2 regions of the Pseudomonas savastanoi genome follow, and region 2 is predicted to be linked to the other one. Evidence: predicted binding sites of a transcription regulator. Region 2 holds the regulator's gene; the other holds the start of a gene.

Region 1 (7,319 bases), 700 kb from region 2:
GGGAAGACAGGGCTGCGTCCGGCCTCGCCGACGGCAACGCCATCCAGCAATAGCCGGTAGCTGTGACCCGGCTGTAAAACCGGTTCGCTGGTGACGGTAACGATCAGATCGCCACTGGGATTGACCAGCGTGGCGTCCGGCTCGGGCACCAGAATTCTCAGCAGCTGATAATGAAACATTGGCTGCACGGCGGGTTTGGCAGGGTGTGCTTTCAAGGTTCGGGTTGGCGGGGTGCCGGTCATGTTGTTGCTGGGTGGAACATCAACGCGTGTGGCGTTCTTGCGCGGCTGGTCGGTAAACACCCGATTGCCTTGCGCGTCGATGTAGGTATAGACGTCGGCAGCGGCTGGCAGCGCTATCAGCAGCAGCAAGCAGATCAGCGCGCTGTGCATTGTGTGTCTGTTCATGGTTTGCCGAGGTGCACGCGTTGAATGGTCAGCGTAATGGTCTCGCTCTGCTGAATAATCCGCTCGCCGTCTTTCACCACTACCGCGAAACTGTGCTCGCCACGATCGATGTTGACCACCTGAAAGCGCGGCAGGTTGGAGGGCTGCCCATACAGATTGCCGTCCAGCAACAATTGCAGGCGATGGTTCTGTTGCAGGCGTGGCTGAATCTTCACGCCGATAATGAACGTACCGTTGTTGGCACGTAATGCTTCATCGGCTGGCAGGTCCGTCAGTTCCAGCACGTCATAGGCCGTCTGTGGCTGTGATTGTGGCTGAGGTTGTGCAGGGGCCGGTTGCGGCGTGCTGTTGACGACCGGCCTGGCGGGTGTCTGCCTTTCGATGCTGTTGAGCGGCGGCAGCTCGACCACTTCGGTTTTGGTGCCGTTGGGTGGCTGATTGCTGAACGCAGTGTTGCCGTTCGCGTCGGTGTACTTATAGATCTGCGCCAAGGCAGGCAGGCTGATCAACAGCAGCAGGCAAATCAGGCTTTGACGCATGAGACTCTCGACAGCAATGGCACAATTGGCCGTCAGCATAGAACACATCGCCCTATGCTGCGCTATCCGCCTGATGTGTCAGAGGTTTGCCGAGCAAAGATCGGCGGTGGCCAGTACCAGTGCCTGATCATGAATCGGGTCGGTCTGATAGCGCTTGAGCGCCATATCCAGCTTGATCCTGCAGTCTTCGGTCTTGCGCAGTGGCTGGAAGTCGGCATATGCCTGCAGCAGCTGGGTTTGCAGCCGGTCGAGTTTCGGGCGGATATCGTCCACCAGGCTCAGCCTGGTCGTATCAGGGGCTTTGCCCGCTGCATGCCATTGGGCAAGCAGTGCATTCTGTATTTGCTTGTTGGCTTCGATCTGCGCCTTGAATAAGCGTTGAACGTCGTCAGGGTTCAGCTTGAACTCGGCAGCGCGGGCCTGCGCTGCGCTGATGACTTGCAGCTCGCGCGGCGGGTCCTCGACGGCTTTGCCGCTGTCCCATTTGCTCAGGGCAACCTGATCGGCGATGGACAGGCGCTCGCTGATGGCTTGCAACAGCGGCTCGATAGAAGAGGGCTTCTGCTCGGCGGCGAAGGCGAAGCAGGAAGACATGCACGTCAGGGTCAGCAGGGAAGTGGCCAGAAGCAGGCGCATATTCAACTCCATATTGATCGGGGCGGGTTCAGAGTTAAGCCCGATTCTTGGGTATGCAGCCAGTGCCCGGTGGTGAAAAGAATTTCACGTTGCAAGGCTGCATTCCGCGTACGTGCTGGTGAGAGCTTATTGCGACAACGGCGTTGCTTCTGTCGCGGCGTAGAAGACGATAAGTTCGACCGGTGTGTCGCCCGTCTTGCCGCGGTGCACGATATCAACCATCTCTGCGAGTGCGTCGCCTTTTTTCAGGCGGATTTCCTTGTTGCTGTCCCGTTTTTCGACGGTGATTTCTCCTGAGGCCACGTAGGCGGCGTTGGGGATCGGATGGCTATGCCATTTCAGCGCGGTGTTTGCAGGAATGTTGATTTTCAGAACGGTCAGCTCGGGCTGGCCTTTGGGGTAGGCAATGTAAGGCGTGCCATCCCAGGAAGTTTTGCTTTTCAGCAGAACACGGGATTCGACGGTGGGGCTTGCCTGTTGGGCAACGGCGTTGTCTGTCAGTGCTATCAGGGCAGCTGTGATCAGAAGTCTGTAGGGCATGTCGGGATGGCCTTGCTGGCTGAAATTCGAGCCAGAAGTTTGCCCGGTATTTTTTTTCTGATGCGGTATCCCGTTATTGCACAAAATAAAAAATCGGTCCTCAGAAACAAAGAAACCTCCCGAAGGAGGTCTCTTGTTACGCCATCAACGCTGGCGCGGCTGGATTAGCAGCTGTAATACAGCTCGTATTCCAGTGGGTGTACGAAGGTACGAACGCGGATTTCTTCTTCGCTTTTCAGTGCGATGTAAGCGTCGATGAAGTCGTCGCTGAACACGCCGCCTTTGGTCAGGAACGCACGGCCCTTGTCCAGTTCTTCCAGCGCTTCTTTCAGGCTGCCGCAAACTTGTGGGATCTCTTTGGCCTCTTCAGGTGGCAGGTCATACAGGTTCTTGTCAGCTGCGTCGCCAGGGTGGATCTTGTTCTGGATGCCGTCCAGGCCAGCCATCAACAGAGCCGCGAAGGCCAGGTACGGGTTGGCCGAAGGATCCGGGAAGCGTGCTTCGATACGGCGGCCGCGTGGGCTGTTGACGTAAGGAATACGGATCGAAGCGGAACGGTTACGCGCCGAGTAGGCCAGCATGACCGGTGCTTCGAAGCCTGGAACCAGACGCTTGTACGAGTTGGTGGACGGGTTGGTGAAGCCGTTCAGCGCCTTGCCGTGCTTGATGATGCCGCCGATGAAGTACAGAGCGAGGTCGGACAGACCGGCATAGCCTTCACCTGCGAAGGTGTTCTTGCCATCTTTGGCGATGGACATGTGCACGTGCATGCCTGAACCGTTATCACCGTACAGAGGCTTTGGCATGAAGGTCGCGGTGCGGCCGTAAGCGTCAGCAACGTTGTGAACAACGTATTTCAGGGTCTGAACTTCGTCAGCCTTTTTAACCAGCGTGTTGAATTTCACGCCGATTTCGTTCTGGCCAGCGGTCGCCACTTCGTGGTGGTGAACTTCAACGGTCTGGCCCATTTCTTCCAGAGCGTTGCACATGGCGGTACGGATTTCGTGGTCATGGTCGAACGGCGGAACCGGGAAATAACCGCCTTTGACGCCTGGGCGGTGGCCTTTGTTGCCGCCTTCCACGTCCTGGTCGGACATCCACGAACCTTGCTCAGAGAAGATCTTGAACATGGAGCCCGAGATGTCGGACTTGAATTTCACTTCGTCGAAGATGAAGAATTCTGGCTCAGGGCCTGCGAATACGGTGTCACCGATACCGGTGGACTTCAGGTATTCCTCGGCGCGACGAGCGATGGCGCGTGGGTCACGATCGTAACCTTGCATGGTCGACGGTTCGATGATGTCGCACACCAGGATCAGGGTCGGTTCTTCGGTGAACGGGTCCAGAACAGCGGTTTCGTCGTCCGGCAGCAGGATCATGTCGGAAGCTTCGATGCCTTTCCAGCCAGAGATGGAGGAGCCGTCGAACATCTTGCCGACTTCGAAGAAGTCATCTTCCAGCGCATCGCGAGCTGGCATGGTCACGTGGTGCTGCGTACCTTTAGTGTCCGTGAAGCGCAGATCAATCCACTTAACGTCATGATCTTTGATGAGTTGAACCGACTTCGACATGGTGTCCTCCGGGTGGCTAAGAACCGCCTTCTATAGGCTGGGTCCCTTGAATTTGGGTGATGCCGGCGCGAATATTCTGCCAAGGCAACCTGCCTCACAAGGGAGCAATTTGCATGCCAGTGCCCCGTGTTGGGTTTTTTGCTTCAAAAGCTGGCTTTCAGGGGATTTAAACGCGTCTGCCGAGAAAAGTACGCACCGTTATGGCGCTGCAATTTGGTGCGCCGACTCTTTTTGGTGCGTTGATGGTCGGGTGTACGATAACTGGTTAAACGTTGAGCAATTTCCGCTATAATCCGCGCCCCCCTTTTTCAGTCGGCACCTCACGCGCTGTTTCCATGAAACTAATCGTTAAAGTTTTTCCAGAAATCACCATTAAAAGCCCGCCGGTGCGCAAGAAATTCATCCGGCAACTGGGCAAGAACATTCGTACCGTGCTCCGTGAACTGGACGCGGACATTGTCGTGGGTGGCGTATGGGACAACCTTGAGGTGGAGACCCGCAAGACCGACCCCAAAGTGCTGCAGGGCATCAGGGACCGGCTGAGTTGCATGCCTGGCATTGCCAACTTTCTGCAGGTGGCCGAGTACCCGTTGGGCGACATGGATGACATCGTCGCCAAGTGCAAACTGCACTACGCCGACCTGCTGCCCGGCAAGATGTTTTCAGTGCGTTGCAAACGCGCCGGTCGTCACGATTTCAGCTCGATGGATGTCGAGAAATACGTCGGTAGCAAGTTGCGCATGCAATGCGGCGCCGCCGGAATCGAGCTGAAAAAGCCCGATCTGGTCGTGCGGATGGAAATTCGCGACCAACGGTTGTTTGTCGTTCATGACCAGCATCAGGGCATGGGCGGCTACCCGCTGGGTGCGCTGGAGCAGACCCTGGTATTGATGTCCGGCGGGTTCGACTCGACCGTTGCGGCCTACCAGATCATGCGCCGCGGCCTTATGGCGCACTTCTGCTTCTTCAATCTGGGCGGACGTGCCCATGAACTGGGCGTGATGGAAGTCGCTCACTTCATCTGGAAGAAGTACGGCAGTTCGCAGCGGGTGCTGTTTGTCAGCGTGCCATTCGAGGAAGTTCTCGGAGAAATTCTGCAGAAAGTCGATAACAGTCATATGGGTGTAGTTTTGAAGCGTATGATGTTACGCGCTGCATCCGCCGTGGCTGATCGTCTCGAAATCGACGTGCTGGTAACTGGCGAAGCGATTTCACAGGTTGCCAGCCAGACGCTGCCAAACCTGTCGCTGATCGACGCGGCTACAGACAAGCTGGTCCTGCGACCGCTGGTTGCGAGCCACAAGCAGGACATCGTGGACCTGGCGACTGAAATCGGCACTGCCGATTTTGCCCGGCACATGCCTGAGTATTGCGGGGTGATTTCGGTCAACCCGAAGACCAACGCCAAGCGAAATCGCGTTGAGTACGAAGAAAAACAGTTCGACATGGCGATTCTCGAGCAAGCGCTTGAACGCGCGAAGCTGATTTCGATCGATCGGGTCATCGACGATCTGAGCCGCAATGTCGACATAGAAGAAGTCAGCCAGGCGCTGGCCGGTCAGGTCATCATCGACATCCGTCACCCGGATGCTCAGGAGGACCAGCCGCTGCAAGTGCCTGGCGTGGAGATACAGACGTTGCCGTTCTACGCATTGAACAGCCGTTTCAAGGCACTGGATGACACGCGCCAGTACCTTTTGTATTGCGACAAAGGCGTCATGAGTCGCCTGCATGCTCACCATTTGCTCAGTGAGGGGCATGCCAATGTGCGCGTTTATCGACCGAGCTAAGTGCCCGGGGCTGTTTGCCTGTGGCTTGCGTCACCGGCCCCCCGACACCAGTCGTCATGCCGTAACGGCTTTTGCCGACTCGAAATAGTTAATCGCTGCCTTATAAACAGTCAGCAGACCGAATCCTCTGATCGAGATACACAAGTGATCGAAAATCTACGCAACATCGCCATCATTGCTCACGTTGACCATGGTAAGACCACCCTGGTAGACAAACTCCTGCGCCAGTCCGGCACCCTTGAGCGCAACGAGCTCAACGACGAGCGCGTGATGGACTCCAACGACCAGGAAAAAGAGCGCGGTATTACCATTCTCGCGAAGAACACCGCGATCAACTGGAATGGCTACCACATCAACATCGTGGACACCCCGGGCCACGCCGACTTCGGTGGTGAAGTAGAGCGCGTGATGTCGATGGTCGACTCCGTACTGCTGCTGGTCGATGCCCAGGACGGCCCTATGCCGCAAACCCGTTTTGTGACCAAGAAGGCTTTCGAAGCCGGCCTGCGTCCAATCGTGGTCATCAACAAGGTTGACCGTCCAGGCGCGCGTCCGGACTGGGTTCTGGACCAGATCTTCGACCTGTTCGACAACCTCGGTGCTACCGAAGAACAGCTGGACTTCAAAGTCGTCTACGCCTCGGCCCTGAACGGTATTGCCGGTCTGGAACACACCGACATGGCTGAAGACATGACTCCGCTGTATCAGTCGATCGTCGACCACGTTCCTGCTCCAAAGGTTGACCGTGACGGCCCGTTCCAGATGCAGATCTCGGCTCTGGACTACAACAGCTTCCTGGGCGTCATCGGTGTTGGCCGTATCGCTCGCGGTCGCGTCAAGCCAAACACCCCGGTTGTTGCTATCGATGCCGAAGGCAAGAAGCGCAACGGTCGTATCCTGAAGCTGATGGGTCACCACGGTCTGCACCGTGTGGACGTTGAAGAAGCAGCTGCCGGCGACATCGTCTGCATCAGCGGCTTCGACCAGCTGTTCATCTCCGACACCCTGTGCGATCCGCTGAATGTTGAAGCGATGAAGCCGCTGACCGTCGACGAGCCAACCGTTTCGATGACCTTCCAGGTTAACGACTCGCCGTTCTGCGGTAAGGAAGGCAAGTTCGTCACCAGCCGTAACATCAAGGAACGTCTGGACAAGGAACTGCTGTACAACGTTGCCCTGCGCGTTGAAGAAGGCGACACCGCCGACAAGTTCAAGGTCTCCGGCCGTGGTGAGCTGCACCTCTCGGTACTGATCGAAACCATGCGTCGCGAAGGCTTCGAAATGGGTGTAGGTCGTCCGGAAGTGATCATCCGTCGCGTAGGTGACGTGAAGCACGAACCGTACGAAAACGTGACCATCGACCTGCCGGAAGAATCCCAGGGCGCGATCATGGAGCAAATGGGGCTGCGTAAAGGCGACCTGACCAACATGGTTCCGGATGGCAAGGGCCGTGTTCGCCTTGAGTACAACATCCCGGCCCGTGGCCTGATCGGTTTCCGTAACGAGTTCCTGACCCTCACCTCCGGTGCTGGCATCCTGACCTCGATCTTCGACCGTTACGACGTGATGAAGTCCGGCGACATGTCCGGCCGTCAGAACGGCGTTCTGGTTTCGGTTGAAACCGGCAAGGCGTTGACCTACTCCCTGGAAACCCTGCAGGCGCGCGGCAAGCTGTTCGTCGAGCACGGTCAGGAAATCTACGGTGGTCAGATCGTTGGTCTGAACAGCCGCGACAACGACCTGGGTGTGAACCCTACCAAAGGCAAGAAGCTCGACAACATGCGTGCTTCGGGCAAAGACGAAACCATCGCTCTGGTTCCACCTGTCAAGTTCACC
Region 2 (7,319 bases):
GGTGATCATCGAAGGGGCGTGTTTGAGGGCTTACTCGCCCTCATCAAACTTGTTGTTGATCAGTTCAACCAGGCCATCGAGCGCTTCCTGCTCGAATTCGCCTTCGGTTTTCAGATGGATTTCGGTGCCTTTGCCTGCCGCCAGCATCATCACGGCCATGATGCTTTTACCATCGACCATGGTCTGCTCAGAGCGGCCAACCCTGATCGTGCAAGGGAACTTGCCTGCGACGCCGACGAATTTGGCGGCAGCGCGGGCATGCAGGCCCAATTTGTTGATGATGGTGATTTGACGAGCGGGCATCGCAGTGAAAATCCTTTCAGCTAAGGTCGCGGTGGCGAACCTGAACGTTCTTGAGTGATTGTTGCAAGACCTTGCCGAGCCGTTCGGTCAGGTAGACGGAGCGGTGATGTCCGCCGGTGCAGCCGATGGCAATGGTAACGTAAGAACGGTTGCTGGCTGCAAACCGGGGCAACCATTTGTTCAGATAAGCGAAGATGTCCTGAAACATCTCTTCAACATCGGGCTGCACCGACAGGTAGTCGATAACCGGTTGTTCAAGTCCGGAATGGTCGCGCAGTTCAGGCTTCCAGTACGGGTTGGGCAGGCAGCGCACATCGAACACCAGATCTGCGTCGACGGGCATGCCACGCTTGAAACCAAAGGATTCGATCAGAAACGCGGTGCCTGGCTCGGGTTTGTTCAGCAGACGAAGCTTGAGCGCGTCGCGCAACTGATAGAGGTTCAGGTGGGTGGTGTTGATCTTCAGGTCGGCCAGGTCGATGATCGGGCCCAGCAGCGTTGTCTCGTCGCGTATCGCCTCGGCCAGCGAACGATCTGCCGTGCTCAAAGGATGGCGACGCCTGGTTTCCGAGAAACGCTTGAGAAGGGTTGCTTCATCCGCATCCAGGTAAAGCACGTCGCACTGGATGTTGCGTGAGCGGACTTCATCCAGCATTTGCGGAAAGCGGGTCAGGTGACTGGGCAGGTTTCGCGCATCGATGGACACCGCCAGCAAGGGCTCGGCCAGTTCAGTATTGATCAGCGCTCGCTCGGCCAGTTCCGGCAGCAGTCCGGCCGGCAGGTTGTCGACACAGTAAAAACCGTTGTCTTCCAGCACGTCGAGGGCTGTACTTTTACCCGAGCCGGAACGGCCGCTGACGATGATCATGCGCATGTTCAGTTTCCGTTCTGCACGTCCAGCACCACTTGATAAAGCGCTTCAGCACTTTCGGCACTGCGCAGGCGCTTACGCACATCTTTGTCATCAAGCATGCTGGCGATCTGGCGCAGTAACTCCAGGTGCTCATCGGTAGCAGCCTGCGGGACCAGCAAGACAAACAGCAGGTCAACCGGCGCGCCATCGATGGCGTCGAAATCCACGGGGGTAGCGAGGTGAATGACTGCACTGACAGGCTCGCTGCAGTCAGCAAGGCGGCAATGAGGGATGGCAATACCGTTGCCGAAACCGGTTGAACCCAGTTTTTCGCGGGCAACAAGACTTGCGAATACTGTGTCCGAAGCCATGCCCGGTACTTTACGACCGATCAGTTTGGCAATTTCTTCGAGTACACGCTTTTTACTGCCACCCGACACGTTCACAAGGGAGCGGTCGGGGGTCAGGATATTTTCGATTCGGATCATTTAAATGGGCGTTAGCGAGCGGCCGCACCTTTGAGGATGCTTTGCTGCTTTTCCTTATGCTTGAGCAATTGTCGGTCTAGCTTGTCAGTGAGCAGGTCGATGGCAGCATACATGTCGTCATGTTCAGCATTGGCAACGACCTCTCCACCATGGATGTGCAACGTGGCTTCGATCTTCTGCTTGAGCTTTTCGACCGTCATCGTGACCTGCACGTTGGTAATCTTGTCAAAATGCCCCTCGAGCTTTTTGAGCTTGAGCTCAACGTATTCACGAAGGGGTTTGGTCACTTCCAGTTGGTGTCCACTGATGTTGACTTGCATACAGCTTTCTCCTTTGCCAGTGCATAAAGAGACAGGCATGGCGCCTGTCTCTGGGACGCTGTGGCTTGGCCTGCATCACATCAGCCGCTTACGCTCACTGGAAGGCGCTATCCCGAGTGACTCGCGGTACTTGGCGACTGTGCGACGGGCTACTTGAATGCCTTGTGCCTCCAGTAAACCAGCGATCTTGCTATCACTCAACGGCTTTTTCTGATTTTCCGCCGCAACCAGTTTTTTGATGATTGCGCGAATTGCCGTGGACGAGCATTCACCGCCCTCGGAAGTGCTCACATGGCTCGAGAAGAAGTATTTCAGCTCGTAAATGCCGCGTGGCGTGTGCATGAACTTCTGGGTGGTCACGCGCGAGATGGTCGACTCATGCATGCCCACTGCCTCGGCAATGTCGTGCAGAACAAGCGGCTTCATCGCCTCGTCGCCGTACTCAAGAAAGCCGCGCTGATGCTCGACGATCTGGGTGGCGACCTTCATCAGTGTCTCGTTGCGGCTTTGCAGGCTCTTGATGAACCAGCGCGCCTCTTGCAACTGGTTGCGCATGAACGTGTTGTCTGCGCTGGTATCGGCCCGACGCACAAAACCTGCGTATTGCGGATTGACGCGCAGGCGCGGTACGGACTCCTGATTGAGCTCGACCAGCCAGCGCTCATTGTCCTTGCGCACGATTACATCGGGAATGACGTACTCGGCTTCTGTGGATTCGATTTGTGAGCCAGGGCGCGGGTTGAGGCTCTGGACCAGCTCGATGACCTGGCGCAGCTCGTCTTCCTTGATCTTCATGCGCCGCATCAACTGGCCGTAGTCGCGGCTTCCCAGCAGGTCGATGTAGTCGGTGACCAGTCGTTGCGCCTCCGCCAGCCAGGGTGTTTTCGCTGGCAACTGGCGCAGTTGCAGGAGCAGGCATTCGCTCAGGTTTCGGGCACCGATGCCTGCCGGTTCAAACTGCTGGATGCGGTGCAGTACGGCTTCGATTTCGTCGAGCTCGATGTCCAGCTCGGGATCGAAAGACTCGAGAATTTCATCGAGGGTTTCGTCCAGATAGCCCTGGTTATTGATGCAGTCGATCAGCGTGACTGCCACCAGGCGGTCCTTGTCGGACATCGGAGCGACGTTCAACTGCCACAGCAGGTGGCTTTGCAGGCTCTCGCCTGCAGACGTGCGTGTGGTGAAGTCCCACTCGTCATCATCGTTACTTGGCAGGCTGCTGGCGCTGGTCTGGTAAATGTCTTCCCAGGCGGTATCGACAGGCAGCTCATTGGGAATGCGCTCGCTCCATTCGCCATCTTCAAGGTTATCCACAGTAGGTGCGGATTCCTGATAGGTCGGCTCTTGAACGTCGGGATTGGGCTTTTGTTCGATGTTGTCGGCAAGCGGGTCGGAGTTGTCGAAGTCGTCGCCTTCTTCCTGCCTTTCCAGCATGGGGTTTGACTCCAGCGCCTCCTGGATCTCCTGCTGGAGGTCCAGTGTAGAAAGCTGAAGTAAGCGGATTGCCTGTTGCAGCTGCGGTGTCATCGTCAGCTGCTGGCCCATTCTCAAGACTAGCGATGGTTTCATGGCAGGGGCTAAACACCTTATTCGCCGGCGCGCATGCGCCATCTACTACAGGCGCCGGGGCGCCAACTTAAGCAAATTATATGCCTGAAACCTGTGCCTTTGCCTAGAGTGATATGACAAATAAAATATTGTCAACACACTGCACTGGCATCAATCGGCCGCCAAGCGCAAAGGGCTGTCGATTAAAGGCGGAATTCGTGACCGAGGTAGACCTCTTTCACCAGTTGATTCGCCAGAATGGTCTCGGAATCGCCTTCTGCGATCAGCTGTCCATCGTTGACGATGTAGGCAGTTTCGCAGATGTCCAGCGTTTCACGGACGTTGTGGTCGGTGATCAGTACGCCGATACCCTTGGCCTTGAGATGGTGAATGATCTGCTTGATATCACCCACTGAAATAGGGTCTACGCCTGCGAACGGTTCATCCAGCAGTATGAATTTTGGCGCAGTGGCCAGGGCGCGAGCAATTTCCACACGGCGGCGCTCGCCACCCGACAGGCTCATGCCCAGGTTGTCGCGAATGTGGGTGATGTGAAACTCCTGCAAGAGGCTTTCGAGTTCCTTGCGGCGTGCTCCGGCATCGAGTTCCTTGCGGGTCTCGAGAATCGCCATGATGTTGTCGGACACTGACAGCTTGCGGAAAATCGAGGCTTCCTGCGGCAGGTAGCCGATGCCGGCTCGGGCGCGGCCGTGCATGGGTTGATGGCTGACATCCAGGTCATCAATCAGCACGCGACCCTGATCAGCCTGGACCAGACCTACGATCATGTAGAAGCAGGTAGTCTTGCCGGCACCGTTGGGGCCCAGCAGGCCGACGATCTGGCCGCTGTCGATGGAAATGCTCACATCGCGCACGACCTGCCGGCTTTTGTAGCTTTTAGCCAGATGCTGGGCTTTGAGCGTCGCCATTTACTGGGCCTTCTGAGGTTGGTCGGTTTTCTTTTTCGGCTGGATGACCATGTCGATACGCGGACGTGGTGTGGTCACCTTGGCGCCGCCATTGGCCCGACCGGCGCTGACGACCTGTCTGACCGTGTCATAGACGATTTTCTCGCCTTCGGAAGTGTTGCCATCATTGATGACCTTGGCCTTGTCGATGAGGACGATACGGTCCTGCCCGGCGTAGTACTGAATAGTGACGGCATAGGCCTGCACGATCGGTTTGTCTACGGCAGGCTTCTGCTCGTAATAAGCCAGATTGCCGACAGAGGTGAACACATCCACTTCGCCCTGGGCATTACGCGTGATCGTCACAGTGTTACCGGTGATCTTCATCGAGCCCTGGGTGATGATGACGTTGCCCTTGTAGGTTGCTACGCCTTTCTTGTCATCAAGCTGAGCATCGTCAGACTGGATGTGGATCGGCTGATCGCGGTCGGTTGGCAGGGACCAGGCGCTCGCGCTTCCCAGTGCTGCGCCCAGGCCGAGCAATAAAGGAAGAGTTTTAACGAGCCTCATACTGTCCTCTTACGTTGGACAGCAGGTCCATCCTGCTGTCTTTCAAATATGCTTTCATTCCCTTGGCCGTAGTCACACCGCCGGCGCCGTCGATTCTAACGTCTTGCTCGGTCTGCGCATATTGCTTCTGAGGGAATACGGTCATACGACTGGTAGTGATAATAGTCGTACGTTGTTTTTCATCAGTACGCTCGACACGAACGGAATCGATCAGCTCGACCTGGTCGCCGCCGGACGAAACTTCGCCTTTCTTGCTCTGTACGTGCCATGGAAACTCGCCGCCGCGGTACATATGCAGGTCGGGCGTGGTCAACAGGGTCACGTCAGTGGCTTTCACGTGCTCGACCTTATCGGAGGTCATGTCGTACTGGAGCGTGCCATCGGGCAGGTACTGCACGCTGTGCGCATTGATTGCATAGTAGTCGATGACCGTGTCGTCAACGGTCGATACCGGCTGATCCATAAAGCTTTCCGGGCTGATATTCCAGTAACCGACCGCTGCCAGCAGCAGCGCCAGTACCCCGAGCAGCAGGAACTTGCGAATTTTTTTAGTGAACATAATGGCTTCTATAAATAGACGGAGTGAGCCGCTTCAAGGTTGCCTTGCGCACTCAGAATCAGTTCGCAGAATTCGCGTGCCGCACCTTCGCCGCCTCGCGCCCTGGTTATTCCGTGTGCATGCTCGCGTACAAAACTCGCGGCATTGGCAACCGCCATGCCCAGACCGACGCGCCTGATGACTGGCAAGTCTGGCAGATCATCACCCAGATAGGCGACTTGTTCGTAACCAAGCTGGAGTTCTGCGAGCAGTTTGTCCAGTACTACCAACTTGTCTTCACGTCCCTGAAACAGGTGTTCAATGCCCAGGCTCTTTGCCCGCCGCTCGACTATCGCAGTCTTGCGGCCGCTGATAATGGCTGTTGTGACGCCTGAGGCTATCAGCATTTTTATGCCTTGGCCGTCGAGAGTGTTGAATGTCTTGATCTCGCTGCCATCTTCCATGAAGTAAAGGCGGCCATCGGTCAGTACGCCATCGACATCGAAAACGGCCAGCTTGATAGCCTTGCCGCGCTGCATGAGGTCCTGGGTCATCGTTTCGGTTTCCATTACATGACGCCTGCGCGCAAAAGATCCTGCAAGTTGAAAGCGCCAACCGGCCGGTCGTACTGGTCTACGACAACAAGCGCACTGATTTTGTTGTCCTCCATGATTTTCAGCGCTTCGGCGGCAAGCATTTCTGCATGGGCCGTCTTGCCATGAAGGGTCATGACTTCATCAATGATGGTCTGGCGAATATCGACAGGGCGGTCCAGTGTTCTGCGCAAATCACCATCGGTGAAGATGCCGGCCAGTGTGCCGTCAGCTTCGACAATCGCGGTCATGCCCAGGCCCTTGCGGGTCATTTCCAGCAGCGCATCCCTGAGCAGGGTGCCGCGTTGAACGCTGGGCAGCGCGTCGCCGGAGTGCATGACATTCTCGACCTTGAGCAGCAGACGACGACCCAGCGCGCCGCCTGGATGGGAGAATGCAAAGTCTTCGGCGGTGAAACCCCGTGCGTCCAGCAGCGCCACGGCCAGAGCGTCGCCCATGACCAGTGCCGCGGTGGTCGAAGAGGTCGGTGCCAGATTGAGCGGGCAGGCCTCATGCACGACGTGGGCGTTGAGATTGATATCGGCAGCCTTGGCCAGAATGGACTCGGGGTCGCCGGTCAGGCTGATCATCTTTATGCCCAGACGCTTGATCAGCGGCAGCAGGGTCACGATCTCGTTGGTGCTGCCGGAGTTCGACAGGGCCAGAATGATGTCATCGCGCGTGATCATGCCCATGTCGCCATGACTGGCTTCAGCCGGGTGCACGAAAAAAGAGGTAGTACCCGTGCTTGCCAGCGTGGCGGCGATCTTGTTGCCGATGTGTCCGGACTTGCCCATACCGACCACAACGACTCGGCCCTTGCTGGCGAGGATCATTTCGCACGCGCGCACAAAATCGCCGTCAAGACGTTCAAGCAAGCCTTGTATGGCTTCTATCTCAAGGCGAATGGTGCGTTGCGCCGATTGGATCAGGTCACTGGATTGGTTCATGTCTGGAAAGGGTCAGCCTGCTGAAAGGCGGCGATTATAGCGGTAATGAACGATTCCCTCACGTCTGATCGTCGTTGTGTTGTTTTTAAACGAATTTCCTACGCGCTTGAGGGTCTGTATCCACGCCTGATGCCATAACATTGTGGTACAGAATAATTCAACGATTACCTGAACCGCTCGGTTCTCTTCTTGGGGGCGGGTGGCGGCGGTGGTATAGTTCGCGGCCTGTTCGGCGCGCCTGGACAGCT

The links. Region 2 encodes sigma-54, which starts transcription at its own class of promoters, with help from an activator protein. Its sites were predicted from a motif close to ANTGGCATNNANNTTGCTNT; they were not measured.
Region 1: a site for sigma-54 is predicted at 3,795-3,814, ahead of glnA (glutamate--ammonia ligase). Genes of this name have one in related genera too.

The regions. Positions count from the first base shown of each region.
Region 1 is NZ_CP076652.1:5,588,396-5,595,714, reverse strand. It holds gene KP808_RS24000 (DUF4124 domain-containing protein) at 1-392, opposite strand, end outside; gene KP808_RS23995 (DUF4124 domain-containing protein) at 404-946, opposite strand; gene KP808_RS23990 (chorismate mutase) at 1,025-1,582, opposite strand; gene KP808_RS23985 (cupin domain-containing protein) at 1,709-2,122, opposite strand; gene glnA (glutamate--ammonia ligase) at 2,287-3,693, opposite strand; gene thiI (tRNA uracil 4-sulfurtransferase ThiI) at 4,029-5,483, shown strand; gene typA (translational GTPase TypA) at 5,628-7,319, shown strand, end outside.
Region 2 is NZ_CP076652.1:4,885,570-4,892,888, reverse strand. It holds gene KP808_RS20740 (HPr family phosphocarrier protein) at 31-303, opposite strand; gene rapZ (RNase adapter RapZ) at 320-1,177, opposite strand; gene ptsN (PTS IIA-like nitrogen regulatory protein PtsN) at 1,180-1,644, opposite strand; gene hpf (ribosome hibernation-promoting factor, HPF/YfiA family) at 1,656-1,964, opposite strand; gene KP808_RS20720 (RNA polymerase factor sigma-54) at 2,040-3,533, opposite strand; gene lptB (LPS export ABC transporter ATP-binding protein) at 3,716-4,441, opposite strand; gene lptA (lipopolysaccharide transport periplasmic protein LptA) at 4,442-4,990, opposite strand; gene lptC (LPS export ABC transporter periplasmic protein LptC) at 4,977-5,549, opposite strand; gene KP808_RS20700 (KdsC family phosphatase) at 5,558-6,097, opposite strand; gene KP808_RS20695 (KpsF/GutQ family sugar-phosphate isomerase) at 6,097-7,071, opposite strand.